Regions from separate parts of the Exiguobacterium sp. E17S genome, predicted to be linked through region 3. Evidence: riboswitches for the same ligand, from Rfam matches in the RefSeq annotation. Region 3 holds a riboswitch; each other region holds the start of a gene.

Evidence for each region. A riboswitch is a leader RNA that binds a small molecule or an ion and turns the genes downstream of it on or off. The one in region 3 is predicted to bind S-adenosylmethionine.
Region 1: another riboswitch for S-adenosylmethionine. It lies ahead of AC3B4V_RS07475 (methionine ABC transporter ATP-binding protein); the one in region 3 lies ahead of AC3B4V_RS13285 (amino acid permease).
Region 2: another riboswitch for S-adenosylmethionine. It lies ahead of metK (methionine adenosyltransferase); the one in region 3 lies ahead of AC3B4V_RS13285 (amino acid permease).
Region 4: another riboswitch for S-adenosylmethionine. It lies ahead of AC3B4V_RS10760 (2,3-diketo-5-methylthiopentyl-1-phosphate enolase); the one in region 3 lies ahead of AC3B4V_RS13285 (amino acid permease).

Annotation. Positions count from the first base shown of each region.
Region 1 covers NZ_JBYLRU010000001.1:1,442,941-1,450,441, forward strand. The annotation lists gene sufC (Fe-S cluster assembly ATPase SufC) at 1-768, opposite strand, end outside; gene AC3B4V_RS07460 (MDR family MFS transporter) at 902-2,152, opposite strand; gene AC3B4V_RS07465 (MetQ/NlpA family ABC transporter substrate-binding protein) at 2,232-3,065, opposite strand; gene AC3B4V_RS07470 (methionine ABC transporter permease) at 3,098-3,763, opposite strand; gene AC3B4V_RS07475 (methionine ABC transporter ATP-binding protein) at 3,760-4,782, opposite strand; SAM riboswitch class I at 4,860-4,964, opposite strand; gene AC3B4V_RS07480 (bifunctional cystathionine gamma-lyase/homocysteine desulfhydrase) at 5,022-6,188, opposite strand; gene AC3B4V_RS07485 (PLP-dependent cysteine synthase family protein) at 6,181-7,104, opposite strand; gene AC3B4V_RS07490 (S-ribosylhomocysteine lyase) at 7,101-7,501, opposite strand, start outside.
Region 2 covers NZ_JBYLRU010000001.1:1,388,139-1,395,639, forward strand. The annotation lists gene AC3B4V_RS07170 (MDR family MFS transporter) at 1-466, opposite strand, end outside; gene mnmM (tRNA 5-(aminomethyl)-2-thiouridylate-methyltransferase MnmM) at 620-1,219, shown strand; gene AC3B4V_RS07180 (serine aminopeptidase domain-containing protein) at 1,270-1,974, opposite strand; gene AC3B4V_RS07185 (GNAT family N-acetyltransferase) at 2,053-2,541, opposite strand; gene metK (methionine adenosyltransferase) at 2,679-3,887, opposite strand; SAM riboswitch class I at 4,016-4,142, opposite strand; gene pckA (phosphoenolpyruvate carboxykinase (ATP)) at 4,377-5,945, shown strand; gene AC3B4V_RS07200 (EAL and HDOD domain-containing protein) at 6,069-7,325, opposite strand; gene AC3B4V_RS07205 (alpha/beta hydrolase family protein) at 7,500-7,501, opposite strand, start outside.
Region 3 covers NZ_JBYLRU010000004.1:174,396-181,896, reverse strand. The annotation lists gene gntK (gluconokinase) at 1-559, opposite strand, end outside; gene AC3B4V_RS13300 (GntR family transcriptional regulator) at 552-1,268, opposite strand; gene AC3B4V_RS13295 (ketopantoate reductase family protein) at 1,451-2,365, shown strand; gene AC3B4V_RS13290 (polysaccharide pyruvyl transferase family protein) at 2,570-4,036, shown strand; SAM riboswitch class I at 4,145-4,246, shown strand; gene AC3B4V_RS13285 (amino acid permease) at 4,324-5,727, shown strand; gene mmuM (homocysteine S-methyltransferase) at 5,702-6,637, shown strand; gene AC3B4V_RS13275 (MarR family winged helix-turn-helix transcriptional regulator) at 6,706-7,128, opposite strand; gene AC3B4V_RS13270 (CBS domain-containing protein) at 7,311-7,501, shown strand, end outside.
Region 4 covers NZ_JBYLRU010000002.1:301,278-308,778, forward strand. The annotation lists gene AC3B4V_RS10730 (pentapeptide repeat-containing protein) at 1-86, shown strand, start outside; gene AC3B4V_RS10735 (MBL fold metallo-hydrolase) at 154-909, opposite strand; gene AC3B4V_RS10740 (arsinothricin resistance N-acetyltransferase ArsN1 family A) at 970-1,458, opposite strand; gene AC3B4V_RS10745 (1,2-dihydroxy-3-keto-5-methylthiopentene dioxygenase) at 1,583-2,119, opposite strand; gene AC3B4V_RS10750 (methylthioribulose 1-phosphate dehydratase) at 2,136-2,756, opposite strand; gene AC3B4V_RS10755 (2-hydroxy-3-keto-5-methylthiopentenyl-1-phosphate phosphatase) at 2,753-3,412, opposite strand; gene AC3B4V_RS10760 (2,3-diketo-5-methylthiopentyl-1-phosphate enolase) at 3,409-4,599, opposite strand; SAM riboswitch class I at 4,670-4,771, opposite strand; SAM riboswitch class I at 4,977-5,080, shown strand; gene mtnK (S-methyl-5-thioribose kinase) at 5,159-6,325, shown strand; gene mtnA (S-methyl-5-thioribose-1-phosphate isomerase) at 6,322-7,371, shown strand; gene AC3B4V_RS10775 (sugar ABC transporter substrate-binding protein) at 7,383-7,501, shown strand, end outside.

The DNA.
Region 1 (7,501 bases), on a different contig from region 3:
TTCGACGTCTTCGATGCCGAGTTCTTTTTTAACCCAGTCATAACCTTCTGCTTCGAGACGGTGTGCGAGTTCTTTACCACCAGACATGACGATTTTTCCGCCCATCATGATGTGGATGAAGTCTGGCTCGATATAGTTCAAGAGACGTTGGTAGTGCGTGATGATCAAGCAGCCGAATTCAGGTGAACGCATTTCGTTGACACCTTTTGCGACGACTTTCAATGCATCGATATCAAGACCTGAATCGATTTCATCAAGAATCGCGATCGCTGGTTTAAGCATCATCATCTGAAGAATTTCGTTACGTTTCTTTTCTCCACCAGAGAAACCTTCGTTGAGGTAACGGTGTGCCATTTCTGAAGGCATCTCGAGAAGACCCATTTGTGAATCAAGCTCACGGATGAACTTCATGAGTGAGATTTCATCGCCTTCTTCACGACGCGAGTTGATCGCTGAACGAAGGAAGTCGGAGTTCGTGACACCACTGATTTCGCTTGGGTACTGCATTGCGAGGAACATACCCGCTTGTGCGCGCTCATCGACTTCCATGTCGAGGACGTCTTCGCCGTCGAGTGTGACTGAACCAGATGTCACTTCGTACGATGGGTGACCCATCAATGCTGATGCGAGTGTTGATTTACCTGTCCCGTTTGGTCCCATGACCGCGTGGATTTCCCCGCCTTTGATTTCCAAGTTGACGCCTTTCAAGATTTCCTTGCCGTCGATCGCGACGTGTAGATCTTCAATCTTCAAGTGTGAAGCCTTCATGTTAGAATCCCTCCATCTATTCATTTCGTGACTGACGATTCAGAACACGAGCGTTACTAATTTAGTATCATTCTAATCTTAAAGAAACATCGCGTATTATTCAAGCGTCATCGCTCGTTGATTTTTCTCAAAATCATGCGTTTTGTTGAGAATCATTCGAAAGTTTCACCGGTTCCTCGAGTTCCTCGATCGTCGAAGCCCGATGAATCCGTTGTGACAGTAAGAGCAGTGGTATTCCGAATAATGTCAAGCCCGCTAATATCCCGAAAATCGGTAACGGACGGTCCGCTCCATATAAACTTAACAAATGTCCTCCGGCGATCGGACCGATTGATTGCCCGATCGACGTCAAGCCCATCGCCCCGAAATAGCTACCCCGTAATTCTGGCTTCGCGAACCGATCGGTCAAGATATCAGTCATCGTGAACATCATGACTTCCCCGCACGTGAAGATGAACATCGCAACGATCATCAACCAGATCGCGTTCGCATTTCCCATGATGAACAATCCGATCGCAACAGTCGCAATCCCGGTCGTGATCGAGACGAGCGGTGACGTCTTCATACCAAACTTCATGATCGGATATTGAACGATCAAGACGGTGATTGCATTGATCGTGATTAAGATCGCATAGAGTGTCTTCCCGCCTTCAAGGAGTGACGTCTCCGTCAAGAACTGTGGCAAGGTCGAGTTGAACTGGCTGTAGCCGAAGACCCCGAAGATGATACCGGCGAGTGCCAGCGTAAAGGCGATATCCGTCCGCAACAGACGAACCGTTGCTCCAAACGAGACCTTTTTCCCACCATGCGTCTCGGTGATCGGATGGCGTTTGAATAAGATACCGATCATCACCCCGTACACGATATAGACGAACGCCGTGATGTAAAACGTCGCGGACGTGTTCCCTGCACTCAGCAGTAAAGCGATTCCCGGTCCGATCGCTGCTGCGATGTTGATCATCGCGTAACGGATATTGAAGACGAACAACCGGTTCGCTTCATCCGTCGTATCACTGATCAAGGCACGAGCAGATGGCTCGAAGATTGAGCGACAGACCCCGTTCAAGGCACTGAGCGTAAAGAATGCCCAGAACGTCTCGACTTGTGCCAGCGCAATGAAGACGATCGCGAATCCGATCGTTCCGGCAAGCATCATCGCCCGCCGTCCATAACGGTCCGACAAGGTACCACCGATGAAACTCATAATGAGGCTGGCGATCGCTGAGATACTGAGGACCCAGCCGACATCGACCGGATCAAACTTCAGGACGGTCGTCATGTAGATGGCGAAGAACGGCATCGTGATGAACGTTCCGAGACGCGAGAAAAACGTCCCGAACAAGACCCCGAGTGTCAACGGATGCAGTTGACGAATGCGTTGCATATGATTCCCCCTAACCCCTGTTTCAGACAAATGAAAAGCATCCTTCCATTATATAGGAAGGATGCCGGTTTCGGTGAACTTATTTGCTGACTGGAACGACTGCACCTTTGTACTTGTCGAGGATCCAATCTTGGTTTTTCTTCTCGTGCAGAACGTCAAGAAGTGCTGTGACACGCTTGTCTTTTTCATCGCCGTCACGTGTAACGATGATGTTGACGTATGGTGACGACTCATCTTCTGAAGCGATCGCATCTTTCAACGGGTTCAGACCGTTATCGATCGCGTAGTTCGTGTTGATGAGGACGGCGTCGCCTTCATTGTTTTTGTAAGCTTGCGGAAGAAGTGATGCTTCGATGTTCGTTTTGAACTTGAGTTTCTTCGGGTTCTCTGCGATATCACCGAGTTGTGCATCTGTCGTTTTACCATCTTTGAGTTTGATCAATCCTTCATTTTGAAGGAACGTCAAGACACGACCGCGTTCCGCGACGTTTGAGCTCGTTAAGATCGTTGCACCGTTTGGCAACTTATCGAGTGACTTGTATTTCTTCGAATAGATACCGAGTGGTTCAACGTGGACACCACCTGCGTTCGCGAACTTATATGATTTGTTTTCTTTCTCTTGTTGCTCAAGATACGGTACATGCTGGAAGTAGTTCGCATCGATTTCTTTTGAAGCGAGTGCTTTGTTCGGAAGTACGTAATCTTGGAACTTCTTGATTTCAAGCTTGTAGCCTTTTGCTTCGTATTCTTTTTTAACGTGCTCAAGAATCTCAGCGTGCGGTACGTTTGAAGCACCAACGACGAGTGTCTTGTCGTCGCTACCTGATCCTGATGATTTTTCGCCACATGCAGCAAGGCTGATTGCTAAGACGGATACAGCAGCAGTACCTACGAATTTTTTCCAAACTTTCATGAATGATTCCTCCAATATGAATAAAATTTGAATTAACGTTTATCGATCGCACGGATCAGCAAATCACCAATGATTTGGATGACGAAGACGATCGCTAAGATTAAGAGTGTCGCAATGACGATGACATCGTTTTGAGAACGCTGGAATCCTTCGATGAAGGCCATGTCCCCAAGTCCACCTCCGCCGACTACTCCGGCCATTGCCGTATAACCGACAAGTGAGACGAGTGTGACCGTGATACCAGAAACGATGGCAGGCAACGCTTCCGGGATTAAGACTTTATAGATGATTTGGAACTTCGTCGCCCCCATCGATTCAGCTGCCTCGATGACACCTTTATCGACTTCACGTAACGCGAGTTCAACCATCCGACCGTAAAATGGTGCAGCACCGAAAATCAGTGCCGGTAATGCTGCCGTTGGTCCGAGGAACGAACCGACGATTGCTGTCGTAAATGGAATCAATAAGATCAGTAAGATGATGAACGGAATCGAACGGAAGACGTTGACGATCAAGCTCAACACTGAATAGAACGCCCGATTCTTGAACAATAACTCTTCGTTTGTCGCATACAATAGTAAACCAATGATCAAACCGAGAACGAATGTCGAAACCCCAGCGATTGCCGTCATATAGACGGTACTGCCTGTCGCTTCCCACACCATGTCCCAATCTAGGTTGTCAAAGAATGAAATCATCGGTGATCCACCTCCACTTCAACATCACTGGCTTGAAGCTTCGTGATGACCGCTTGTGTTGCTTCTGTTTCCCCGATCAACTGAATGAACAGTGTACCGAGTGCCCCTTCCTGTGATTGACCGACGTTTCCGCCGATGATGTTGAACAGGACCGGTGAATCCTTCATGACTTCCGCGAGGATCGGGCTTTCCGCTGTCGATCCGACGAACGTCAACTGAACGATTTTTCCGGTTGGGTACCGTTCGCGTAGTTTCGCGAACGTCAACTCGTTTTCCGAAGGCGACGTCAATTGTTTGACGAACTCCTTCGTCATCGCTTGCTTCGGATGACGGAAGACCTCTGCGACCGGTCCTTGCTCGACGATTTTACCGGCTTCCATGACGGCGACCCGGTGACAGATTTTTTGAATGACGTGCATCTCGTGTGTGATCAAGACGATCGTCAGTTTCAGTTTTTCATTGATGTCAACGAGTAACTCAAGGATTGAGTCCGTCGTCTTCGGATCGAGTGCACTTGTTGCCTCGTCACATAAGAGAACGTCTGGGTTCGATGCCAGTGCCCGAGCGATACCGACACGTTGCTTTTGACCACCCGATAATTGCGACGGATAGGCTTTTTCGCGTCCGTCTAAACCAACGAGTTGGATCAATTCCGCGACTCGTTCCTTGCGGTGTGCTTTCGGGAAGCCACCGAGCTCGAGTGGGAACATGATGTTCTCTTCGACCGTCCGTGACCACAGTAAGTTGAAGTGTTGGAAGACCATCGAGACATTCTTGCGGACGCCTCGTAATTCTTTTGGTTTTAATGATGTCATTTCAACACCATCGATTTGGATTGAACCACTCGTTGGTGCTTCGAGCATATTCAGTAATCGGATCAGGGTCGATTTCCCTGCTCCGGAATAACCGATTATTCCAAAAATTTCACCGCGCTCGATTGTCAGATCGACATTCGCGACGGCTTCGACCGCTCCGCGCTTTGAGCGATAAATCTTTCCTACGTCTTGTAAACGAATCACAACTGTCCCTCCTAAAATAAAAAAGTGCGCGCGTTTTAGAGCAAACGCGCGCACTTTTCAGTACACAAAACCATTTGCTCTCATCTCCCAGACTTTTGTCTGCTGGAATTAGCACCACTTCGGATTAGATCCGCGGTTGCCGGGTTTCATCGGGCCAGTCCCTCCACCACTCTCGATAAGAGTTTCGGTATTAAGTTTGTAGAATATATTCTGAATATTAGCAGGGGTTATTTTTGTTGTCAAACAGTTTTTTCAGAAACTTTTTCGAGGAACGTGAAAGCACGTGTTAAGTCTTCTTTCAAATCTTCTGCGTCTTCAAGTCCAACTGAAATCCGAACGAGACCGTCCGTGATACCGAGTTCTGCCCGACGTTCTGCTGGGATCGACGCGTGCGTCATCCGTGCCGGCACCGAAATCAGACTCTCGACGGCACCAAGACTTTCAGCAAGTGTGAAGAAGTGTGTCGCCTCGACGAGTTTTTCTGCGTTCGCTGCTGAACCAACATCAAAGCTGATCATCCCACCAAATCCAGTCGCTTGTTTCGCTTGGATGTCGTGACCAGGATGCGATGCAAGTCCCGGGTAGAAGATGTTTGAGACAATATCTTGCGCTTGTAGGAACGCAACGAGATCATGTGCTGTCTCTTCGATCGCATCCATCCGGATACCGAGTGTACGAAGACCACGGACGAGCAAGAAGCTGTCTTGCGGTCCAAGTACGCCGCCTGTCGAGTTTTGGATGAAGTGAAGCTCTTCGCCGAGCGCATCATCTTTGACGACGACAAGTCCAGCGACGACGTCCGAGTGTCCGCCGATGTATTTTGTTGCACTGTGCAAGACGATATCTGCACCGAGTGCGAGTGGTTGTTGATGATATGGTGTCGCGAACGTGTTGTCGACGACGAGTTTAAGATCGTGACGTTTGGCGATCGTTGCGATTGCTGCGATATCCGTAACTTTCAACAACGGGTTCGTCGGTGTTTCGACGTAGACGATCTTCGTGTTGTCTTGGATCGCTGCTTCCGTTGCCGCAAGGTCCGTCGTATCGACGAATGTCACTTCGATGTTGAACTTCGGTAAGACGCGTTGCATCAAGCGGAACGTACCACCATAGACGTCATCTGTCATGACGATGTGGTCGCCAGACTCAAGCAAGTGGAAGACGGCATGAATCGCTGCCATCCCAGAACCGAAGGCAAAACCACGTGCGCCGCCCTCGAGATCCGCAATCAATCGTTCGATGCTCGTCCGTGTCGGGTTCGCTGTCCGTGAGTATTCGTATCCGTCCTTAAGTTGACCGATTTTATCCTGCTTGTATGTGCTTGTTTGATAGATCGGAGGTGTGACGGCTCCTGTTGCCCGGTCGACACCTGTTCCTCCATGAATCAATGCTGTCTTCTTACGCATGAGTTTCGTCCACCTTTTCAAAGATTTGTTGGCTTAAGTAGCGTTCGGCACTGTCTGCGAAGACGGTGACGATCGTACTGCCGGGGTGACGCTTCGCGATATCAAGCGCAGCAACGAGCGCTGCACCTGCTGAACTACCGACGAGTAATCCTTCGCGAGCAGCGAGTGTATGAACCGCGTCAAATGCATCACGGTCAGAAATCGTATGAATCTCGTCGACGAGTTCACGCGGAACGAGACTTGGCCATTTTGCTGTTCCAATGCCTTCTGTCTTATGCGGACCGGCTGGACCACCATTTAAGACGGAGCCTTCCGGTTCGACGATTGCTGCTTTTGTACCGAGACGTTGTTTTAAGAAGTCCGCTGTTCCGGCGAACGTACCACCTGAACCACAACCGGCAACGAACCAGTCGATGTGCGGCAAGTCCGCAATCAGCTCAGGACCGAGTGTCCGCTGATACGTGACTGGGTTCTCTTCGTTTTCGAATTGTAACGGAACGTAACTGTTCGGAATTTCCTGACCGAGTTCTTTTGCCCGGTCGATAGCCCCTTGCATATCGAGTTCAGTCGGCGTGTTGACGACGGTTGCGCCGAGTGCCCGCATCAACGTCTGCTTTTCCTGACTGAATTTTTCCGGAACGACACAGATGACTTTGAGATCGTATTTTTTAGCGGCGAGCGCTAAGCCGATGCCGGTATTCCCGGCTGTCGGCTCGATGATCGTACCGCCTGGTGTCACATGTCCGTTTTCGATTGCTGCATCAACGAGTTGAATGCCAAGGCGGTCTTTGACGCTGCCCCCAGGGTTCATCCATTCGAGCTTCGCCAAAATGCGCGTACCAGCAGGCAAATCGAATGAAGTGATCTCGTAGAGTGGTGTGTTTCCGACGAGGTCGCGGACGTTGTTCGCGATCATCCGAAGACGATGTCCCATTCATCACGACCGGCAAGCATTTTCTCGGCATAGTGCTTCGCTCCTTTGAGGTCATGTGCGCTCGCAAATCCACATTGGACTTCGTTTTGCGCTGGAATCTCTTCTGCTGCGAGGACGTCTTTCAACGTCTTCTCAACGAGTTCGCTCATTTTTTCGACCGAGTCGAAGTTCATCATCGCCATGTAGAAACCTGTTTGGCATCCCATTGGCGAGACATCGATGACATCATCCGAGTAGTTACGGATGTTTTCAGCAAGTAAGTGCTCGAGTGTGTGCATCGCACGCATCGGCATTTGCTCAACGTTTGGTTGCGTGAAACGAATATCGTATTTGACGACTTGGTCGACTTTACCTTCTTTATAACCCGCGACGCGGATAT
Region 2 (7,501 bases), on a different contig from region 3:
CAGCGATTTGACCGCTGACAGCTGTCCCGAGCGCTACACCAACGTTTTGTGCGACATAGATCGCATTAAAGGCACGACGCCCGCCTTCAGGCCAAATGACACCCGTCATCGCGTAGATCGTCGGAAAAACCATCCCACCGACGAATCCAATCAATCCAAGCATCGCGACGTATCCGAGGTACGTCTGATGAAACAGCAACAAGCCGACGGAAGACAGGACAAGTCCGATGACACTGATGACAAGCGTCTTCTTGCCACCGAGACGGTCAAACGCTTTTCCACCTAAGTAGTTTCCGACGATTGCTAAGGCCGAGTTGACGAACAACGCCATCCCTGCTTTTGTCATCGACTCTCCTAGATATTCATGAATATATAATGTATTAAACGGCCATAAAAAAGAGGATCCCGTCGTATTGATGGCCATCGCAAGGACGAGGATCCAGACCGCTTTTGGTAATTTTGGCATACCTGTGGTCCTCCTATTTCATTCTCAACCTTGCCACTTTACGCAATCCGTCCCCTAGCTGTCAAGCCACTTCGCTTTTCGTCAACGAATCAAAAAATGATATAATGCAGAAAGAATCTTGCACATACTGAACCATTACTAGAAAAACAGATCATAGGAACAGGAGTCTATGCCATGTCACTTGCCCGTGTACTACCTTATACGAAACAATTACTCGAGTCCGTTATCGAACCCGGAGACTGCGTCGTCGATATGACTGCCGGAAATGGACATGATACACAGTTTTTAGCAGAACGCGTCGGTCCAGAAGGTCGAGTCCTTGCGTTCGACGTCCAGGCACAAGCCATCGAGGAATCGACTCGACGTCTCGACGAAGCCGGAATGTTAGCACGCGTCGACCTTTATCATGAAAGCCACATCCATGTCGGTGCCCGTCTTTCGGACGAACAACGTCCTGTTCGTGCCGGTGTCTTCAATCTCGGCTACCTGCCTGGAAGCGACAAATCGATCACGACGACAGGTGAAGAGACGCTCGAAGCACTCGATGCCCTCCTCCCGGTCCTCGCTCCCGGCGGTCTTGTCGTCCTCGTCGTCTATCACGGTCACCTGGAGGGAAAACGGGAACGCGACGCTGTCCTCGATTACGTCACAGCCCTTGATCAGCAAGATTATGCCGTTCTCCAGTACCGTTTCTTGAATCAACAAAATCATCCCCCGTTTATCATCGCGATCGAGAAAAAAGTACGCGGATGATGGGACACAAAAAAGTGATGCCCCTTTTTAGAGGCATCACTTTTGTTATTTCATTCTTCAACAAGCTTAAAGAACAACATTAATTTTTCTGCAAACCGTGTGTTCAACCGTTCGAAACTAAAATGCGGAAATCCGTGTAGACGTTGTAAGTAAATCTGATCGCCACCCATTTTCCGGCATACTTCAAGCGTCAACTTGACGTCTGCGAACTGATCGTCCGGTGCATAAAAACAAGCCAAGTTCACACGCGGCAGTTTTTTTCGTTCCTCGTCATGTACGACGATCTCTTCTTCGATTTCCCGGTACTGTGCATAGGTCAGTTCACCGATGCGAACGGTATCTTCCGTACTTTGACCAAACGGCAACGTACCGAGTGGCGCATCGGGCCGGAAACGATCGAACGCACTTGCAAAGACTTGTTTGACGCCTCCGAGTTGTTTTGACGGATGCCAATCAAACAACGGTGAAATGAACGCAAGGCTTGCGACCGGTAATTCATATTCTTGCAACAGACGATTGACGACGAGTGCGCCCATGCTACAGGCAACGATATGAATCGGTAGCTTGCGTTTCCCGGCTTCACGTAATGCTTCTTTTAACAGTTGACCATGCTCTTCAAACGAGATGCGACGTGGTGCGTCGACAAGTAATACTTCATACTCTCGTTCGAGTACCCGAATCAAGGCTTCACTCGGACGGGCACGCAGTTGTAACGGATAGACTAATACGATGATTCCTGTTGGTTGTTCAACCACAAACTCACCTCTTCACTTCATACTTCCTTTTTACGATACCTTATTTCAAACGCACACGAAACCGTCCCAAGACGGATTTCATGAGGCGACATGGCGAAGACGAATGACAGATTCTACTTGCCCAAAGACTTCTTCCGTCATCTCACTGAGTTCTTCAAAACCGAATGAGGTTAAGAACTGACGTGCTTTATAGTTACGTGCCTCCACGTATACTTCGAGTGGGACGGCTCCTTGTCGTTCGAGTTCACGGATCAGCCGTCGCCCGATGCCGTTTTGCTGATATTTCGGCAAGACGTACAGACGAATGATCTCCCACGTTCCCTCAACATCAACAGCATGAATGAAACCGACGATTTCCTCATCGATGATTCCGACATAAAAATACTCTCCCCGTGCTTCTTCCGCCGTCCGGATCGCACGAACGACTTCTTCTTGCGGATACGCCTCCTGCACGAAATGCGCTTTCGAACGTTCGGAATAGATTTCTGCATACGTATCCAACCAAGATGTGACGGCAATGTCATGAATACGTCCTGCATCAGCTGGAATAGCTTCGCGTATTTCCATAATCGGAACCCCCCTTTGTATTCATACGAATCGACTCATGTACTTTTACCCTCTTCTAGAAAAAACATTCGTTTCCTGCAAAGTTCCCCGTAAACAAAAAAGTCCGAAAACCCGCGTAGGGTTCTCGGACTTTTTGATTATGCGAAACGTTTTGCTTGTTCTTCAAGAACTGCTGCTTTATCTGTTTGCTCCCATGGAAGCTCAACATCTGTACGACCGAAGTGACCGTATGCAGCTGTTTGACGATAGATCGGACGACGGAGATCAAGCATGTTGATGATTCCAGCCGGACGAAGATCGAAGTTTTCAGCAACCAATTCGACGAGTTGCGCTTCAGGAAGTTTTCCTGTACCGAATGTGTCAACCGCGATTGATACTGGGTGCGCGACACCGATTGCGTACGCGAGTTGAACTTCTGCTTTATCTGCAAGACCTGCAGCAACGAGGTTCTTCGCGACGTAACGTGCTGCGTATGCAGCTGAACGGTCGACTTTTGTTGGATCTTTACCTGAGAATGCTCCACCGCCGTGGCGTGCGTATCCACCATACGTATCAACGATGATCTTACGACCCGTCAATCCAGCATCTCCTTGTGGTCCGCCGATGACGAAACGACCAGTTGGGTTGATGAAGAATTTCGTTGCTGCGTCGATGTATTCAGCCGGGATGACCGGTGTGATGACGTGTTCTTTCAAGTCAGCTTGGATTTGCTCAAGCGTGACTTCTTCTGCGTGTTGTGTCGAGATGACGATTGTATCGACACGAACCGGCTCGTTGTTCTCGTTGTATTCGACCGTGACTTGTGTTTTTCCGTCCGGACGAAGGTAGTCGAGTTGACCGTTTTTACGCACTTCTGCCAAACGGCGTGCGAGACGGTGTGAAAGCGAGATTGGAAGTGGCATGAGTTCTGGTGTTTCTTTCGTTGCGTAACCGAACATGAGACCTTGGTCTCCTGCACCGATAGCATCGATTTCTGCATCAGACATGCTACCTTCACGTGCTTCAAGCGCTTGGTCGACACCAAGAGCGATGTCTGCTGATTGCTCATCGATTGATGTCAATACAGCACACGTGTCTGCATCGAAACCGTATTTCGCGCGTGTGTAGCCAATTTCACGAATTGTCTCACGAACGACTTTTGGAATGTCGACGTAAGTTGATGTCGTGATCTCACCTGCAACGAGAACAAGACCTGTTGTGACAGAAGTTTCTGCCGCAACACGTGCGTTTGGATCCGCTGCGAGGATTGCATCAAGAATTGAATCCGAAATTTGGTCACAGATTTTATCTGGATGACCTTCAGTGACTGACTCCGACGTGAATAGTCGGCGATTAAGGTTTGTCATGTATGACCCTCCCAAAAAAGAATTTGACGGTGTACTCATTTCCCCTAGTTGAGTGGGACGGTAAAATGAAAAAAACCTTTCCAAGTCCAAAAAATGGTCAGGGAAAGGTTGTGCGTTCTTCCTTTACCCTCTTATCGTTCGAAGTGTTTACTTCGCTTCAGGAGAGCACCTTTTCCCTCATTAATATGTGAATTAATGTAGGACGGTTGCCGGGTTTCTTCGGGCCTTGTTCCCTCCACCTGCTCAGAATAAGAGTATCCGTTACGAATTACATGATATAAAGTTGTACCTACTCTGTCAAGCAAGGTTTCAAATTCTAGTCGAAACTTTTTGAAAGAGATGTTAAACTGTTAATGCTGAAAGCGTTTCCAGATAAATAGAAATCAGCACCAGAAAATGATTGCTCTCTCTTTAGTATGTCATATATAATAAATGTGTCATACTAAATTCAGTGAGCCAAAACCAACGTAGGGGAAAGGTGGGGTCAGGATGCCGATGACGGTCCTGAATATCGAAGAACTACTCAAGAAAGAGCATGTGTTCAAACAACTATCTGTTGCTGAACTTGTCGAACATGCGATTCGAAACGAAGAAGGTGTCCTTGCTGAGAACGGCGCATTATCTGTAGAAACGGGGAAATTTACAGGTCGTTCACCAAAAGATAAGTTCATCGTCCGTGATTCTTCCTGCGAGTCTCACATTGATTGGGGTCATGTCAACCAACCAATGGATGGAGACAAATTTGAACAATTGTTGCAAAAGGTTCTTCGTTACATGAACGAAGCCGATCAGCTCTACTACACAGAAGCTGCTGCTGGAGCAGATACGCACTTCACCCTTCCGGTCCGTGTGCTCACACAATACGCTTGGCATAACCTGTTTGCCAAACAACTTTTTTTACGCGAGTATCCTGAAGTGGCTGCCTTCGAACCGTTCACGGTCGTCTATGCGCCACATTTCAAAGCAGATCCTGCCGTTGACGGAACGAACTCCGAGACGTTCATCGCGATGTCGTTCGAACACCGGATCGTCTTGATCGGTGGAACGGAATACGCGGGAGAAATCAAAAAATCCATCTTTTCCGTCATGAACTATCTCTTGCCACAAGAAAATGTCCTTTCGATGCACTGCTCGGCAAACGTCGGACACGAAGGCGACGTCGCCTTGTTCTTCGGTCTATCCGGTACTGGTAAGACCACCCTGTCAGCAGACGATAGCCGTCAATTGATTGGGGACGACGAACATGGTTGGTCGCACGACGGTGTCTTCAACATCGAAGGTGGATGTTATGCAAAGACCGTTAACTTATCGCGTGAAAAAGAACCGCAAATCTTTGACGCGATCCGTTTTGGAACCGTCCTTGAAAACGTCGTGCTCGACGAAGCCCGTCATCCTGATTACGATGACACATCGTTGACGGAAAATACGCGTGCTGCTTATCCGATCACTGCAATCGATAATATCGCTGTTCCGTCACGTGCTGGTCACCCGAAGACAATCGTCTTCTTGACGGCTGATGCTTACGGTGTCTTGCCTCCGATCAGTAAATTGACGAAAGAACAAGCGATGTATCACTTCCTATCAGGATATACATCAAAACTCGCCGGAACAGAACGCGGTGTCACGGAACCGGAAGCAACATTCTCAACATGCTTCGGTTCACCGTTCCTTCCACTGATGCCTGAAAAATATGCGACGATGCTCGGCGAATTGATTGATCGTCATGGTGTCACTGTTTATCTCGTCAACACAGGCTGGACAGGTGGTGCTTACGGAACAGGTAGTCGCATGAAGCTATCGTATACACGGACGATGGTCAATGCTGCCGTCAACGGCACACTCGCAACGATTCCAACAGAAGAACATCCGATTTTCGGACTTCATATGCCACTTGAAGTTCCAGGTGTTCCAAGCGAGTTACTCAATCCGGTACGCGTCTGGTCGAATCCGGACGAATACGACACACAAGCGCGGTCACTTGCTGAGAAATTCCAACACAATTTCCTTCGCTTCGAAAGTGCGACGGATGCGATCAAGTCAGCTGGTCCACGCCTATAAAAAAGAGCCTTCGGGCTCTTTTTTTATGTTTAAAAATCGGTAAATCTCTTAAGAAATTAATTCATGATCAACAAAAAAAGAAGTGCACGTTTTTCTCGATCAAGAAAAACATGCACTTCACTTTTAGTCTAAAACAGAATCCGTTTTTTCTTGAATATGTGTTTCTTTTTGCTTGAGCCACACCTGACTTTCTGCTAGTAGCGCATAGGAACGAGTAAGCGAGACACCTAAACGTTGACTGAGTAGTTCGAACTGATCAAAATCACCGCGATCTGCACTGATTGCAAGCACTAAACAATCCCGAAACGGATGATCTTTTCCTTGTAGAACGACCTTTAGAGAATCTTCAATTGGCAGTTGGTCGATAATGTCGTCGATATCCACAGACAATAACGCATCAATGTGTGATAACAGACCGATCATATAAGCACTCTCCGGCTTTAACGTACGCGTCTCTTTCGCAAACAACTCGCAAAGTTTTGCACAATGTAAGGAAGACCGGAGTAACTCATTTGACCATTCGTAAGGACTAGCAAGCTTCATCTCGCGTAAGACAATTAACGAAATCCAGCTTTTGAGTTGCGAGAAGCCAAGTAGTGAAATGGCTTGACGAACAGAGCTGACTGTATTTCGTAATCCCATTCCTGGAGAATTAATCAGTTGCAGTACTTGAATGCTGATATACGGATTTGCTTCAATCTCATCAATGACTTCATCGTATTTTTCATCCGTATCGAGCCATTTTAGCATCTTCAGCAATACCGGCAATTGAGGAGGGACAGCTTTTCCCTTCATCAACATCGGCTTAGCGTAAAAATAGCCTTGGAACCAGTCATATCCCATCTCAAGACAACGTGTGTGATCCTCATGTGTCTCGACTCGTTCGGCAAGCATCTTAATATGGGGATAATTACGTCGGACGATATGCAGGATTGCGCTTTGCTCGCGAGGGGAAATCGCCTCGATGTCGATTTTAATTAAATCAATTAGCGCGAATAATTCTGTTCCATGTTGACGAAGTAAATCCGTTTCAAAATCATCGAGTGCTAGCGTAAAACCTGCTTCTTTCCAACTGTGCAATACAGATAACATCTCTGTATCGATATCGACTGTTTCTAAAATTTCGATGACGAACAAACTTGGATCTAAATAGTGAATCAGATCACTTTTCAAGAGATCCGCTGTAAAGTTGACGAAAAGGTTTTTACCTTCAGCGACATGCTCCACACCCATATGAACGAGTGTATTCGTTAATACATCCATTGTCGCTAGATCACCGTCGAATACATTCATTTGTTTGACGGAACGATACAGCAACTCAAATGCATCAACTGCTCCGATTCGGTCAACGATGGGTTGACGTGCAAGTAAGATATCCATCGTCCTCCATCCCCCTCTACATTACTCATATAGTTCTAATTATATCAAAATTTATTTTTCAGGAAGTTTATTGTTTTTTACAACGAATCAATATTCTTTTTTTCCCATTATGTATGTAAGTTCAATTCTTCAGATGACAAAAAAACCGATACGACATTCATCGTACCGGCTAAATC
Region 3 (7,501 bases):
CTAATTCATGAATGTTGAAGAGACCGGTCGCTGAAGCGAGAGAGTGGTCGATGACATATCTACCGAACAATCTTTGGAACACGAACTCCTTGATCCCGACATATTTTTTCGTTTGAGCGTGGAGCTCCGGACGATCTTCGACGAGCCAACTGATTTTGCTGAGCGGTGACATCGGATGAATTGGTGTTCCGGTCCGGTGATAGATCGATAGACCATACTGTTCCTTGATCTTGTTCGACCATGCTTCACTCCGGCTGTCCGCCCACGTGATGCAGGCAGTCAATGGTTGATGTTGTGCGTCCATTGCGATCAAGCTGTGCATGGCACTACTGAACGCGACGAACTTTGGTGGCATGCTCGGATGACGTTTCGTGATCAAGCGGATTGATTCGAGTACAGCATCGAAAATTTCTTCCGGATCCTGCTCCGCCGTCGAGCGATTTGGTGTATGGAGCGGGTAACCGACGTTCGTTTGTCCGATGACCTCTCCTTTTGTCGTAAATAAGACCGCTTTCGTACTCGTCGTTCCGATATCGACGCCTAACATATATTCAGTCATGTGAATCGACTCCTTTCGACATCATTTGTTGCGTTTTCCAGAGATCTTCGACTTCCTGGACGTCATCAAAGTTCTGATGTAAGGAAGCAACCATCCGTTCACGGTCGCCCGTCTCGATCGCTTCGATGTACAAGGCGTGGTTCGCGAGGATGCGTTCGAAGTCTTCGATGTCTTCCTCGAATCGTACCCGCATCGATAGGAGGATGAAACTTTCCATGACCGGTTTGAGATTTTGCCAAATCATGCTGACATATCCATGATCAATCGAGCGGATGATTGTTTCATGAAACAGTACATCTTGGAAGGAGAATTCATCGGCATCCTTGTATTTGATGGCAACCTTCATCATTTCGAGAATCTTACTGAGTTCCCGGACGAGTTCTGCCCGTTCGATTTTGACGAGTCGTTCGAAGACGAACGTTTCGATAAGTAGCCGGACATCATAGATTTCCTGAATGTCGCGCTCAGACAAACCGACGACGACCGCTCCCATCCGCTCGAGACGGATCAATTGTTCGGATGCAAGGACCTTTAACGCATCACGGACAGGCGAGCGACTGACTGAAAAATCAGAGGCTAATTTGTTCTCAGATAAGATGGTACCGCTTTCAATCCTTCCTGAAATGATGCGCATCCGTAGCTCGTGTGCGACACGATCTCCGGCGGAGGCTTTTGATAACCACTTCAAGGGGTATAACATTTCTGACATGGAATCACCTGATTTCTAAAGTGAGTATACTTGTATACAAGTTAGTATATACGTTTTTTTCTAAAATGCAAACGCTTAACTTAAAACGGATCGATCTACGCAGAAATCAGGAAATCGGTTCCAAATATGTTAGGGTGAAGGAGTAAGCAACGCACAGAACGGGTAAGGAGGAGATAGTACATATGAACATGTTAGTTGTAGGTGCAGGGGCAGTTGGAGGCTATTTCGGAGGTCGTCTTGCTGAGCAAGGGGAGCAGGTGACATTCCTCGTCCGTTCGAATCGATATGAACAACTACAAAAAACAGGACTACACATCACTAGTCCTCATGGCGATATGACGATTACGCCTCAGTTGATAACACGAGACATGCGACCGGATCGTGCATTTGATGTCATCTTGCTTTCAACGAAAGCCTATCACTTAGATGACGTCCTACAGGACATCGCGCCATTCGTTTCGAGCGAGACGTATATCATTCCTTTGTTGAACGGCATGCAGCACATTCGACGGTTAACAGAAGTCTTTGGAGAAGATCGAGTTTTGGGTGGTCTTTGCTTTATTGAGTCGACGCTTGATGCAGAAGGGCGCATTGTACAGACAAGCCCGTCGCATCGGCTGCTATTTGGTTCACGAACCGGTAAACCAACAGCGCGTCTAGAGAAAATCGCAGCGTGTTTTGCGAAAGCGAAGGCACCAATGAAGTATTCGATGCATATCATGGATGACATGTGGCAAAAGTATCTCTTCATTTCGACATTCGCGGGCGTGACGACGCTATTTCGCTCAGCAATCGGTCCGATTCGGAAAGAAGCTGTTGGACGTCAAATGATCCTAGACGTCATGGCGGAAGCGAAACAGGCGATGGAAGAACAAGGCGCAGTCTTTAATGACGATGTAGAAGCGGTCTTACTGAAGCAGATGCATGCAATGGAAGATACGATGAAATCATCGATGTTACGGGACATGGAAAAGGGTCAGCCCGTCGAAGTGGAACATTTTTTCAGTGCATTATTGAAGCCTGCTACGACTGATCAGATGTATGCCTTGAAATTAGTCGAAGCGAATCTACGCATGTATCTCGAAACGATTAGATAGTCACATTTTTCTATTTTAGAAAAATGATGGAGTGGTGCAAATGTTTCGTTTTGATGACGAAAGACCTGTTTCCCTTAGGAATCGTTGACTTCCGAAATAAAGTTCATCTATTCTTAATGAGATTGAAAAAAACTGATAATATATTTTTCCGTATTTTTTCTTGCAAGGACGAATGAAGCAGACGAGAGGGGAAGTTTATCCATTATGAAACGTATTATTATTCGTGCAGGTATGACACCATTCGAACAGTTCGATGCTCCTTATTTGATGAAACATAATTCCATTGGAGGAAACGTTGGAAATCTTATCTATCAATACAGTATCTTTCGGACGTTGATGACAGAAGGTACGACGATCACACCTGACTATTACTATTACGACGAAGAACGGGCAGACGAAATCAATGCCAACTTTGACCTTTATGTCATTCCGTTAGCGGACGCATTCCGAAAAGAATTCGTACCGACGTTACGGAAATATACACGTCTCATCAAAAAATTAAAGATTCCAGTCGTCGTCATCGGTGTAGGGTTACGTGCACCGTTTGAACCAGACTTAGATGGTGGATTCCCATTCGATGAAGATGTCAAAGCATTCGTCAGTGCCGTTCTCGAGCGCTCGAGCATGCTGGGTCTTCGCGGGGAGATTACGTCGAAATACTTAACACGTCTTGGTTTCCGCGAAGGGATCGATCATCGCGTCATCGGATGTCCTTCGATGTACGCGTTCGGTCGCGACTTGCACATCCGTGAAACGAACATCACACCTGAGTCGATGATTACGGTCAACTCGTCACGTTTAGCTCCACAAAACGTCCTCGATTTCATTACACGTGGGATGGAAGAGTATCCAAATCATTACTTCATTCCCCAGTGGATGAAGGAACTGAAGTTGACGTATACAGGGACGCACCCGATCGCAGATCTTTCAGTGACGAACTATCCGGTGAAAATGTCGGATCCTGCTTACATGAATGATCGGGTTCGTTTCTTCTTGAACGCACAGACATGGTTCGATTTCATCGGACAAGCAGACCTTAGTTTTGGTGCACGCTTGCACGGAAACATCACAGCAACGCTTGCAGGTACGCCGAGTATCCTCATTCCAAAAGATGCACGGATGCGCGAATTGACGGATTACCATCAGTTGACGCACATTTGGGCGAACGACATCACAGCGGATACACAATTATCCGACGTCGTAGCAAGCGCTGACTTCCAAAGTCCGGCACGTGTTCAAGCGCGTAACTTCGACAACTTCGTTGACTTCTTGAACGTGAACAATCTTGAGCATATCTACCAAGAGACGAACTATCCTGAGAATGTACCGTTTGACCGTCAAATGGCGCAAACCGAGTTGCTCCCACCAGTCCAACCGATCTCTGGCGTAAGTCTTGAGGAAGCAGTCGCTCGTTTTGAACGGTTCTTCCCGGAACAAGAGAAGAAGATTGCGGATGCGCAAAAACAAACAAAAGCACAATTAGCTGAAAAAGATAAGAAAATCAAAGCATTGCAGAAACAAACAGGAACGGCTCAAAAGGATCAAGAGATTGCGGCGCTCAAAGCGCAATTGGCTGCCCAAACGAAGAAAATGAAGCACCAGCAAGGAACATTGAATCGGAAAGCGGTTCGTGCAGCCTTGAAAACAGCGGATTTATTCGCCAAAAAATAAACCTCCAAACATTCCGGATCGATACGATGCGGAATGTTTTTTTGATAGGAGTATTCTGAATTGTGTTGACAATTTGAAAAAGACTTGATAGGGTTAGGAACAATTACATACTTATCCAGAGAGGTGGAGGGACTGGCCCTATGAAACCTCAGCAACAGGTCGAAAGATACTGTGCTAATTCCTGCGGGTGCTGCACCCGATCGATAAGATTTCCGAATTGTCGACCGACGCATCCGTGAGGATGCGTTTTTTGTTTGAAATAGGTGGAACGAGGAGGAAATGGATTCATGAAAACGAGCGGAGCATTTCGACGCAAGATGGAATCACGTCATCTGATCATGCTGTCGTTAGGTGGTGTCATTGGAACAGGATTATTTTTAAGTACAGGTTATACGTTGGAACAAGCAGGACGCGTCGGAACGATTTTATCGTATTTGATTGGGGCCGTCGTCGTTTACTTAGTCATGTTAAGTCTCGGTGAACTCGCCGTGCACATGCCGGAAACCGGATCATTCCATAAGTACGCAACGAAGTACATCGGACCCGGCACCGGTTATACAGTGGCCTGGCTCTACTGGCTGACGTGGACGGTCGCCCTTGGTTCAGAATTCACGGCAGCAGGCATTTTGATGCAACGTTGGTTCCCGTCGATTCCTGTATGGGTGTTCAGCGCATTGTTCGCTGCGATGATCCTCGTTATCAACGTCTTGAAGGTTCGCGTGTTTGCTGAAGTCGAGTTTTGGTTTTCCGCCATTAAGGTCGTGACGATCATTGCTTTCATTTTACTCGGTGCGGGAGCAATCGTCGGCTTCATTCCACTGCAAGATGGTAGCCCGGCTCCATTCTTTTCTTCGTTAACCGAAGGCGGGTTGTTCCCAAATGGCGCTTTCGTCATCTTCATGACGATGCTTGCCGTGAACTTTGCTTACTCGGGAACGGAATTGATCGGTGTCGCAGCGGGTGAAGCAGTCGATCCGAAACGGACGATTCCGCTTGCGATCCGGACGACAATCTTGCGACTCGTCCTCTTCTTCGTCGGTACGATCATCGTGTTAGCCGTCTTATTACCAACGGATGGGAAAGGTGTACTCGAAAGTCCGTTCGTCGCCGTGTTTGAACGAATCGGAATTCCCTACGCAGCAGACGTGATGAACTTCGTCATTTTGACAGCGATCTTGTCGGCAGCGAACTCTGGACTTTACGCCGCCTCTCGGATGCTCTGGTCGCTTGCGAACGAACGCATGATTTCACGATTCTTCGCCCAGGTGACGCCAAGTGGGGTTCCACTTCGAGCCGTATTGTTCAGCATGCTTGGCGGAGGACTTGCCTTGCTGTCTAGCATCTATGCAGCAGGAAGTGTTTATATCGCGCTCGTCTCGATTTCCGGTCTTGCTGTCGTCGTCGTTTGGATGAGTATCAGCGTTGCCCAGTATCGCTTCCGGAAGCAATTTCTTCGTGAAGGGCATACGGTCGACGAATTGGTCTATCGCACACCACTCTTTCCATTCGTACCGATCGCCGCTTTCGTCGTTTGTTTGATTTCCTTGATTGGTATCGGATTTGATCCGACACAACGAATTGCCTTGTACTGTGGTATTCCATTCATCGTGATCTGTTATGTCGTTCATGCGTTCACGAATTCTTCTCAGAAACGGAGTGTTGAAGATGTCCCGAATCAAAAATCCAGTTGATCAACGATTACAGGAAGTTCCCTTTCTCATTTTAGATGGTGCCCTTGCAACCGAACTTGAACAGAAGGGATTCGACCTGAACGACCCGCTTTGGTCAGCACGTCTCTTAATCGAAGCACCGGAACAGATCGAACACGTCCATCGTGACTACTTTGAAGTAGGTGCCGATGTTGCCATCACTTCAAGCTATCAAGCAAGTATCGAAGGGTTCAAGCAACGTCATATCACGACAGAGGAAGCACAGTCGCTGATTCGACAAACGGTCACCTTGGCGCAAAACGCACGCACGCGTAGCGGAAAGAGTGACGCATTAATCGCAGGATCAGTGGGTCCTTATGGTGCCTACTTAGCAGATGGTTCTGAGTATCGCGGTCATTATGGAGTGTCAGCAGATGTGCTAGAAGCCTTCCACAGACCACGGATCGAAGCATTGATTGAAGCGGGGGCTGATCTGCTGGCATTTGAGACGATTCCGTCGCTCGAGGAAGCTGTCGTGTTGTTCCGGATTCTCGAAGCGTATCCGGAAGTGTCCGCTTGGCTGACGTTCTCGCTTCAAGATGCGACACACATTAGTGAAGGAACGGCACTTGCGACGTGTATTGAAACGGTCGGACAACATCCACAGCTCGCAGCAATCGGTGCAAATTGTTTTCCGGCATCTTACGCGACCGACTTTATTCGTCACGTCAAGGCGTTGACGGACGTGCCAATCATCGTCTATCCGAACTCCGGTGAGGTTTATGATCCGGTCGCAAAAACATGGTCGGGTACGAATCAGTGTACGTCGTTCCAAACCGTCGCGAAGACATGGTATGAGGCAGGGGCACGATTGATCGGTGGTTGTTGCCGAACGTCACCTGAACACATCGCACAAATTCGTTTGGTTTGTCAGGTTTCTCATACATCATGAAGAATGACGAAAAAACGGACGCGAAATCGATTGATTTCGCGTCCGTTCCTTTAAATGGTGTGATTTCGTTACCGCTCGCGCAAGGCACGGTTGAATTGTTGCAATAGACGTCCAAAATCTTCGGCATCGTCCGATGGCCAATCCGTCAGGAGACGTTCGATGCTCGCGAGGCGCGCTGTCCGGTAAATCGTGAGCTCTTCTTGTCCTTTATCCGTAATATGATAGAAGAAGGCACGACCATCTGTCGGATCTTTTACTTTTTCCACAAGTTGCTTCTGATCGAGCGCTGCAGCTTGGCGGCTGACGGTCGAGACATCAAGCTGAAGTTCACGGGCAAGTGTTTTGACACCGACGTTGCCGGAATCCGCTAGTTGTCGCAGTAAGAGGTAGGAAGCACGATCTAAATTGCGATTGTCTGCCGTCGCTGTCGTCAAGCGCCGGATCAGGATTGCTAACTCCAATTCAATGGTTTCGAGTGCTTGTTGAGACATCGGGTATCTCCCCTTTCAAAAAAGTCTCTCTGTCCCTCATGATTACCCAATGTGGATAAGCTGTCAATGCGAAAAGCAGGAGGCTTGACAGAGTTGTAGTTGTATTATACAATCATTTTTGTTCTTTTAATTGTATCATACAACTTTTTCGTATGAGAAACGAACGACAAAGGAGAATTCAGATGAAAGCTTATGAGTCGATGAAACAAGAGGTCATCACGGTAAACGATACAGATCTGATTCGGACGGTCATCGAACGATTCATTCAATCTGGTATTAGCGGCGTTCCTGTCATCAATGCCGATCAGGAGGTCGTTGGGTATATCAGTGATGGAGATATCATGCGCGCGATTGGAAAACACAAGGACATCAT
Region 4 (7,501 bases), on a different contig from region 3:
TCGATCCGCGATTTTTACCAGGTGCTGTCATTACGGAAGAGCAAGCAGTTGCCTTTGCTCGTTTGTTAGGTCTCGTCATCCCATAACAAAAAGAAGTCCTTGTTTCGATGGATATTCGAAACAAGGACTTCTTTTTAATGAAAGTTACTGTTCTTAAAATGACATCGTTTCGCCATCCTCCGGAATCAGGAAATGGGCAGAGAGATGGAAAGCAGTTAAAAAGTCAGCAATCATATCACGTCGCAAGAGACAGTGGTTGACGGACTCGAGGTGCGAGACGATGATCGTCGCTTCCGCCGCCGCTTCGTGTACGGCAAGGAGATCACGCTGTGACATCGTGATCGGCTCTCCGGTCAAGAACTGAGCGGCACCACTGTTGACGACGATGATATCGGGCGTATGTTGTTCGATCGCATGCGCGACCTCGTCACACCAGATCGTATCACCTGCGATATAAAGTGTCGGTTCGTCCGGATGGGTGAGGACGAGCCCAGACACACGTCCCATCCGTTCGCCGATTTCACCGACACCATGCTGTCCACCTGTTCGATGGACTTGGATATCACCGATCGTTACACCGGAATCGAAGGAAGAAACGTTCGTGAAGCCGGCTTCTCGGATTTGTTGCGCGTCTTCTTCTTGCTGCGCATAGAGTGGCAAATGCTTGGGTAGAAGTTGTTTTGCAGCATCGTCGAAATGATCGGCATGCAGGTGCGTGACGAAGATTGCGTCAGGATCAAGCAGTGTGTTGACATCGACCGGTAAGTCGACGAGTGGATTGGCGACGGCATTCGGTGTTTGACCGAAGGGAGGTAAGCTACCTTTTTCGCCAAGGAACGGATCAATCAGTAAGACTTGATTGGCATACGTGACAACGAGTGTTGCATTACGAATTTGTTGAATATCCATTAGGTTCATCCTCTCTCAATGACTCGGAGTGACTATTCCCTGTCTGGCATTCAATGAATCCTATCGTAAGCGTTTCTCCATCGCCATGACGTCGACATATTCGCCGTTCAACTGTCCTTGTTCCTTAAACGTTCCGACGATCCGGAACCCGGAGCGGATATAGAGTTTTTGTCCGATTTTATTGAACGGGAAGGTAAAGAGGATCAGCTTATGCATCTGATGATCACGGGCGTGTTGCTCAGCCGTTTCAAGCAAACGTGTGCCAATCCCTTGTCCACGATGAGTCCGGGTGATATAAACCGAAATCTCACCGACGGATGCGTAGACAGGACGCGGATTATACGGATCGAGGGAAATGAAGCCGAGGACACCTGTGTCATCTTCAGCGACATAACCGGCATATCGATCGGTGCGTTCCGCATACCACTGGGTCATGAAGGATAAGTCCTTTTGGTCGGTCTCAAGCGTTGCGATCCGATCTTCAATGCCTTCGTTATAGATGGCGAGAATCGCTGGTAAGTCGTGTTCCGTTACGGGACGAATATGCATGACGCTCACTTCCTCATCGCTTTTCCTTCATTATATCGGTTACGTGTCAATGTAGTGATATGTTTGTGCGATAAGAAAAGCGCTGATTTCCTTCACATAAAGGAAATCAGCGCTTATATCGTTCTTAAGAGACCGTTGACGTCTCGTTTTCATAAATCGGAACCCAGCCGTCTGTCGTGACGAAGATCCGAACAGCAACGACTTTACGATCGTCTTGAAGCGTAAAGTAGTGGCGTGTGTTAACAGGAACGGAAATCAAATCACCAGGATTGAGTTCGATGTTATAGTAGCCGACTTCTTCGTCTTTGATCGCGAAGACGCCATGACCGCTAACGATGAAACGAACTTCATCATCCGTATGGTGATGTTCTTTCTGGAAGTTGACGAGTAACTCATCAAGGTTCGGTGTCGTATCCGAAAGTGAGATGATATCAGCTGTCTGATACCCACGACGTTCTGATACGTCTTTGATTTCTGGAGCAAACGTATCGAGAATCGTTTGTTTGTCTGCATCCGTCAGTGTGAAGTTCTCAACGAGAGGCGCTGGAAGTTTCGAAACGTCCCACTGTTCGTAAAGAACGCCGCGTGACGCGAGGAAGTCAGCGACTTCCGTTTGATCCGTATACCGTGTGTTTGTTTCTTGGAATAAGACTGTTGCCATGAGATGATTCCTCCTTTTAATGAATGGATTGACGGCATGATTGCAACGTCAACGTGTAATTGAATAAAAACTCGAAGGCTTCGAGGTGTTTCTTTGCTTCAAAGGCGGTCGGTGCCCAGACCGTGATTCCGTGATTGCGGATCAGGACGGCACCACTGTCCGCTGTGACATGCGGTGCAAAAGCAGCGGCAAGCGTCGGAATGTCCGCATGATTCGGAATGATCGGTACCGTGACCGTCGCATCCTCTTCCCAGTGTCCGAGTGCCTTGATGATTTCTTGACCGGAAAAGGTGATGCTGCCTTGATCGCCATAGAGTTCCGAAATCACATTGTTCGCAATCGTATGGACATGCAGAGAACAACCGGCGTCCGTTCGATTGAACACTTCGACATGGAGCAATGTCTCAGCGGAAGGACGCCCGGATTGCTCACCAATCAATTGACCGGTCGCATCGACATGAACGAAGTCGTCAGGAGTCGTCTGCCGTTTATCTTTTCCGCTTGCCGTCACAAGGAATTCAACCGGGACACCGGACGTCCGAATGGCGAGATTGCCACTCGTACCAGGGAACCAATCGCGCGCCGCAAGCTCTTGTTTGATGGCGCGTAGCTCTTCATACCGTCGCATGAATGTCATGTTGTCACCTCCGCTCGCGTTAAATCATGAACGATATCGTGGAACGTCTCAAACGGTGTATAGGCGATATCGTTCTCTTCACACAACGTGATCAGATAATCACGGGCATAGACACGATCCGCTTGTTTCGCGAGTTCGAAGTCCGTCACCGAGTCACCGATGACGATGATGACGTCATCGTCTTTGCGCAATGCCCGGGCAACGGACGTTTTACAACAGCCGCACCCGTTCGTGCAATGGGCATCGCAGGCGTTTGGCCAATCGATATGGACGAATGGACCACTGAAATCGGCGACGTTACAGTAAATCTGTTCTTGTTCAAGGAATGGCGCTAAGATCGGTTCGACGAAAAAGTCCATTCCACCGCTGACGATCGAAAAATCGATTCCTTGACGACGACTGTACTGAAGTAACTCCGAAAATCCGTCGCGAATGACTGCACGCTCCAACAAAAAGTCAAGATAGGCTGTTTTTCCGTCAGACGGCAGAAGTGCGAACATTTGCCCGACACCACTCTGAATCGATAGCGTTCGGTCGAGTACGCCGCGTTTCAACGGTTCGAAGTCACTCGCTGGCGCAAATTGTTGCATGAGTGCGATGATGTTATCTTGCGTCGTCACCGTACCGTCGAAGTCACAAAGAATCCGTACGGTCATGACTTGATCCCCCAAGCGTCAAGGGCGATCCGTAATTCTTCATGACGCGATGCTGCCGCCGATAGGGATTCATTTGCGAGTGCCGCATCGAGTGCCTGGCGGAAAGCAATGACACCAGCCGCAGCACCTTGCGGATGACCATGTACGCCGCCGCCGGCGTTGATGACGGAATCGATCCCGAAGTCTCGTACGAGTTGAGCGACGAGTCCAGGATGAATACCGGCTGAAGGAACCGGGAAGATTGATTTCGTCTGACCGAGACGGGTCGCTTCGACCGCGATGCCACGGGCGACATCCTTTGGTAAAGCGACATTGCCGTAAGGAGACGGGAATAGCGTCAAGTCTGCTCCGGCAGCACGCGGTAATGTGCCGAGTAAGACAGGGGCTGCGACTCCGTGATTCGGGCTAGCGATCAACGCACCGCTATATGCCGGATGATTGAAGATAGGAACGTTGATTTCCGGATCACTTGCCAGTTCACGTAAGACATCGAGTCCGTATGTGAAGGTATTCAGCAAGAAAGCAGTCGCTCCAGCATCAATCAATCGCTTGGCTTGATCCTTGAGCGTAAAGACGGGACCGCTGAGTGTGATCGCATATAACGCACGTTTACCGGTCCGTTGGAAGTGAGCATCGATGACCTCACGTCCGATCCGTGCCCGGTCAATCGTCGGTGTCAACGGATTGTCGTATAGGATCTCATCGTCTTTGACGAGATCAATCCCACCAGCGAGTTGTCCTTCGAGTTGATCACGAAGGAACGATAAATCGCGTCCGATGACTCCTTTGAAGATGCTCATTAATAATGGGCGATCTTCGACACCGATCAAGGAACGGACCCCTTCGATCCCGAATTTCGCACCTGGAAAGTCCGACGTAAATGTATCGGGTAGTAGCAATTCCGTTAGTTTGATTTCACCGTCGAGTGAGAGTTTCCCGAAGACGGTCGTCAGAATCGCAGAAAAGTCGCGCGATACGTTATGTTCCGGGTAACGAATCGTGATATATCCTTTGCCATCGCGCTCTTCGGTATGTACGACTTCCCCTTTGAACGAGGCGAGTTGTTGTTGTTCGAGATGATTCAGTTCCGTCCAAGAACCGACTGTCAGACCAAGCGCGAGTTGTTCAGCGCGCTGCTCGAGTCGATCACGGGCAGTCAATTGATAAGTAGCAGTGATATAAGCCATGTCTTTCCTCCTTCAACAAAAAAATGGTCTCTCGTCAGCGACAAGAGACCATGAATGATTCGAACGTGGACTCTTATCTGTCAGCTTAGTAGCTGCAAGAATTAGCACCGTGCCAAAAGGTCGGTTGCTGCGACATCGTAGGGCTTGTCCCTCCGTCTGCTCTTGATAAGAATTGGATGAAATTGTGAAATCTAATTGCAATTTTTACATGAGAATCGCCACTTGTCAAACTATTTTTAGAAAATTTATTTTTTTGAAAATACTCTTTCTATAGATGACTTAAAAATGATATCCGTTTCTGCTTGATTTCGATTTGACAGCGAGGAAGTCGATTGCGTAAGATTCAAATCAATATCACACACGACAACTACATACGACTCTTATCGCGAGTTGGCAGAGGGAATTGGCCCGATGACGCCGCAGCAACCGACCACTGGGCACGGTGCTACATCCAACAGACGTTTCGTCTGAGAGATAAGAGGACGCAGTGACTTTTCTGCGCCTCTTTTCGATGACGAAAAGAGGCGCTTTTTCGTGTATCACATAGGGGGAAACTGAGATGACATATAAAGCATTCACAGAACAGGACGCGATTGATCGTGTTCGGACATTAGGACTGATCGGCGATGGAGCCGTCGAAGCAGAAGAGATTGGCGACGGGAACCTCAACCTCGTCTTTCGGATTCGAGAAGGCGAACATCGCTTGATTTTAAAACAAGCATTACCATATGCGAAGGTCGTCGGGGAGAGCTGGCCGTTATCGCTCGAACGAGCGTGGATCGAGCAATCCGCACTCCGTGAATTCGCACGGCATGCCGTACCGTTCGTGCCACGTGTTTTTCATGCTAGTCATGAAGAGGCGTATACGGTCATGGAAGATCTTTCACATCTGACGATCGTTCGAAGCGGTTTACTCGCAGGTGAACAGTATCCGTTGCTTGCGGAACATATCGGTTCTTATCTCGCTCGGACGTTATTTCATACATCGGACTTTGCGCTTGGTCCGGTTGAAAAGAAACGTGTCGCCCGAACGTACTACAATCCAGACTTGTGCGACATCACGGAAAAATTAATCTTCACGGATCCGTTCCATGACGCGGAGACGAACGAGATTGAAGCCGGGCTTGAAGAAGAGGTGGCATATTTATGGGCAGACGATGAGTTAAAACGCGAAGTCGCAAAACTTGAAGCGCTCTTCATCACAAAAGGAGATGCATTGCTGCACGGCGATCTACATACAGGAAGCATCTTCGCCTCGGTGACGGAAACGAAGGTCATCGACCCTGAATTCGCCTTTTATGGTCCATTCGGATTCGATGTCGGACAGTTCATCGCCCACTTATTCTTTGCAGCATACCCCGATTATTCAGCACTTCGTGATGCCCGGATTCGCGACATCGACACGTTCTGGCTGACATTTGCTTCAACGTTCCGTGCCTTATGGGAACGGGAAGCCGTCGAACCATTCCGGACATCGGGGCTCGTCGACGATGTATTGAGCACGATCTTGCAGGATGCCCTTGGCTTTGCCGGTTGCGAATTGATTCGGCGGACGATTGGTCTTGCACCGGTCGCTGATTTAGAATCAATCGATTCAACGACGGAACGCTTAGAGCGGAAACGTCACGCTCTTCGTCTAGGAGCGGCGTTAATCAAACGCCGTACAGAATGCCGGACATTCGATGATTTACGAAACTTTGACGTAACGGAGGAACTCAGCCGATGACTACATTCGTTCAAAGTATCCGTTACGAAGATCGTATCTTGACGATTCTCGATCAGACACGTCTACCGCAAGAAGAGCACTATGAAGTCATTGCTGATCTCGCGCAAGCGGTTGAGGCGATTAAACAACTACGTGTCCGGGGCGCACCTGCGATCAGCTTATTCGGTGGATTCGTGCTCGTTCAAGAAGCGTACCGCTTTGAAGCAGAGCTACCGGTCTACAAGCAAGCCTTGCTTGAGACATCGGCGACGTTACTCGCGACACGACCGACGGCCGTCAACTTGCGAAATGTCCTCGATCAATTGAATCCAATCATTCAAGACGGGACGTCGGTAGAAGAGATTCGCGAACGGTTGGAAAAACGGACGGTCGCCTTATACGACCAGGATGCGCAGACGTCACGTCAAATCGGGATTCATGCACTGGAATTGTTCCAGTCAGGCGACCGGATCCTAACGATTTGTAATGCTGGATCGATTGCGACCGCTGCTTATGGAACGGCACTTGCGCCGTTCTACATCGCAAAAGAACGCGGCATCGAATTATCCGTTTTTGCGAGTGAGACGCGACCGTTACTGCAGGGAGCACGATTGACGACATGGGAGCTGCAACGTGCCGGCATCGATGTCACGTTAATTACGGACAACATGGTCGCCCATACGCTGAAAGAAAAACAGATCGATGCGATCATCGTCGGTGCCGACCGCATTACACGAAACGGAGATACCGCGAATAAAATCGGGACGTTCCAATTGGCATTGCTCGCGCAAGCTTTTGGTATTCCGTTTTACGTCGCAGCACCGCTCTCGACGTTCGACTTCTCGCTCGTTTCCGGAGACGCGATCGAAATCGAAGAACGTGATCCGCAGGAAGTGACGACTGTCCAAGGTGTCGCGACAGCACCGGAAGGCGTCGCTGTCTTCAACCCGGCGTTTGATGTCACACCACACACATTGATCACGGGCATCATTACCGAACTTGGTGTCATCACGCAACCGAATGAAGAAACGATTGAACAATTAACAGGGCTTCAACCCCTCGGATAAGGAGATATGTCATGAAAAAACTAGCTTACGCCGTCCTAGCACCGGCACTGTTACTAGCGGCTTGTGCGAATGGAGAAGCCACGACGACGAAGGTCGTCAAGGATGTACCAAAAGGGGTTCAATCGGACGT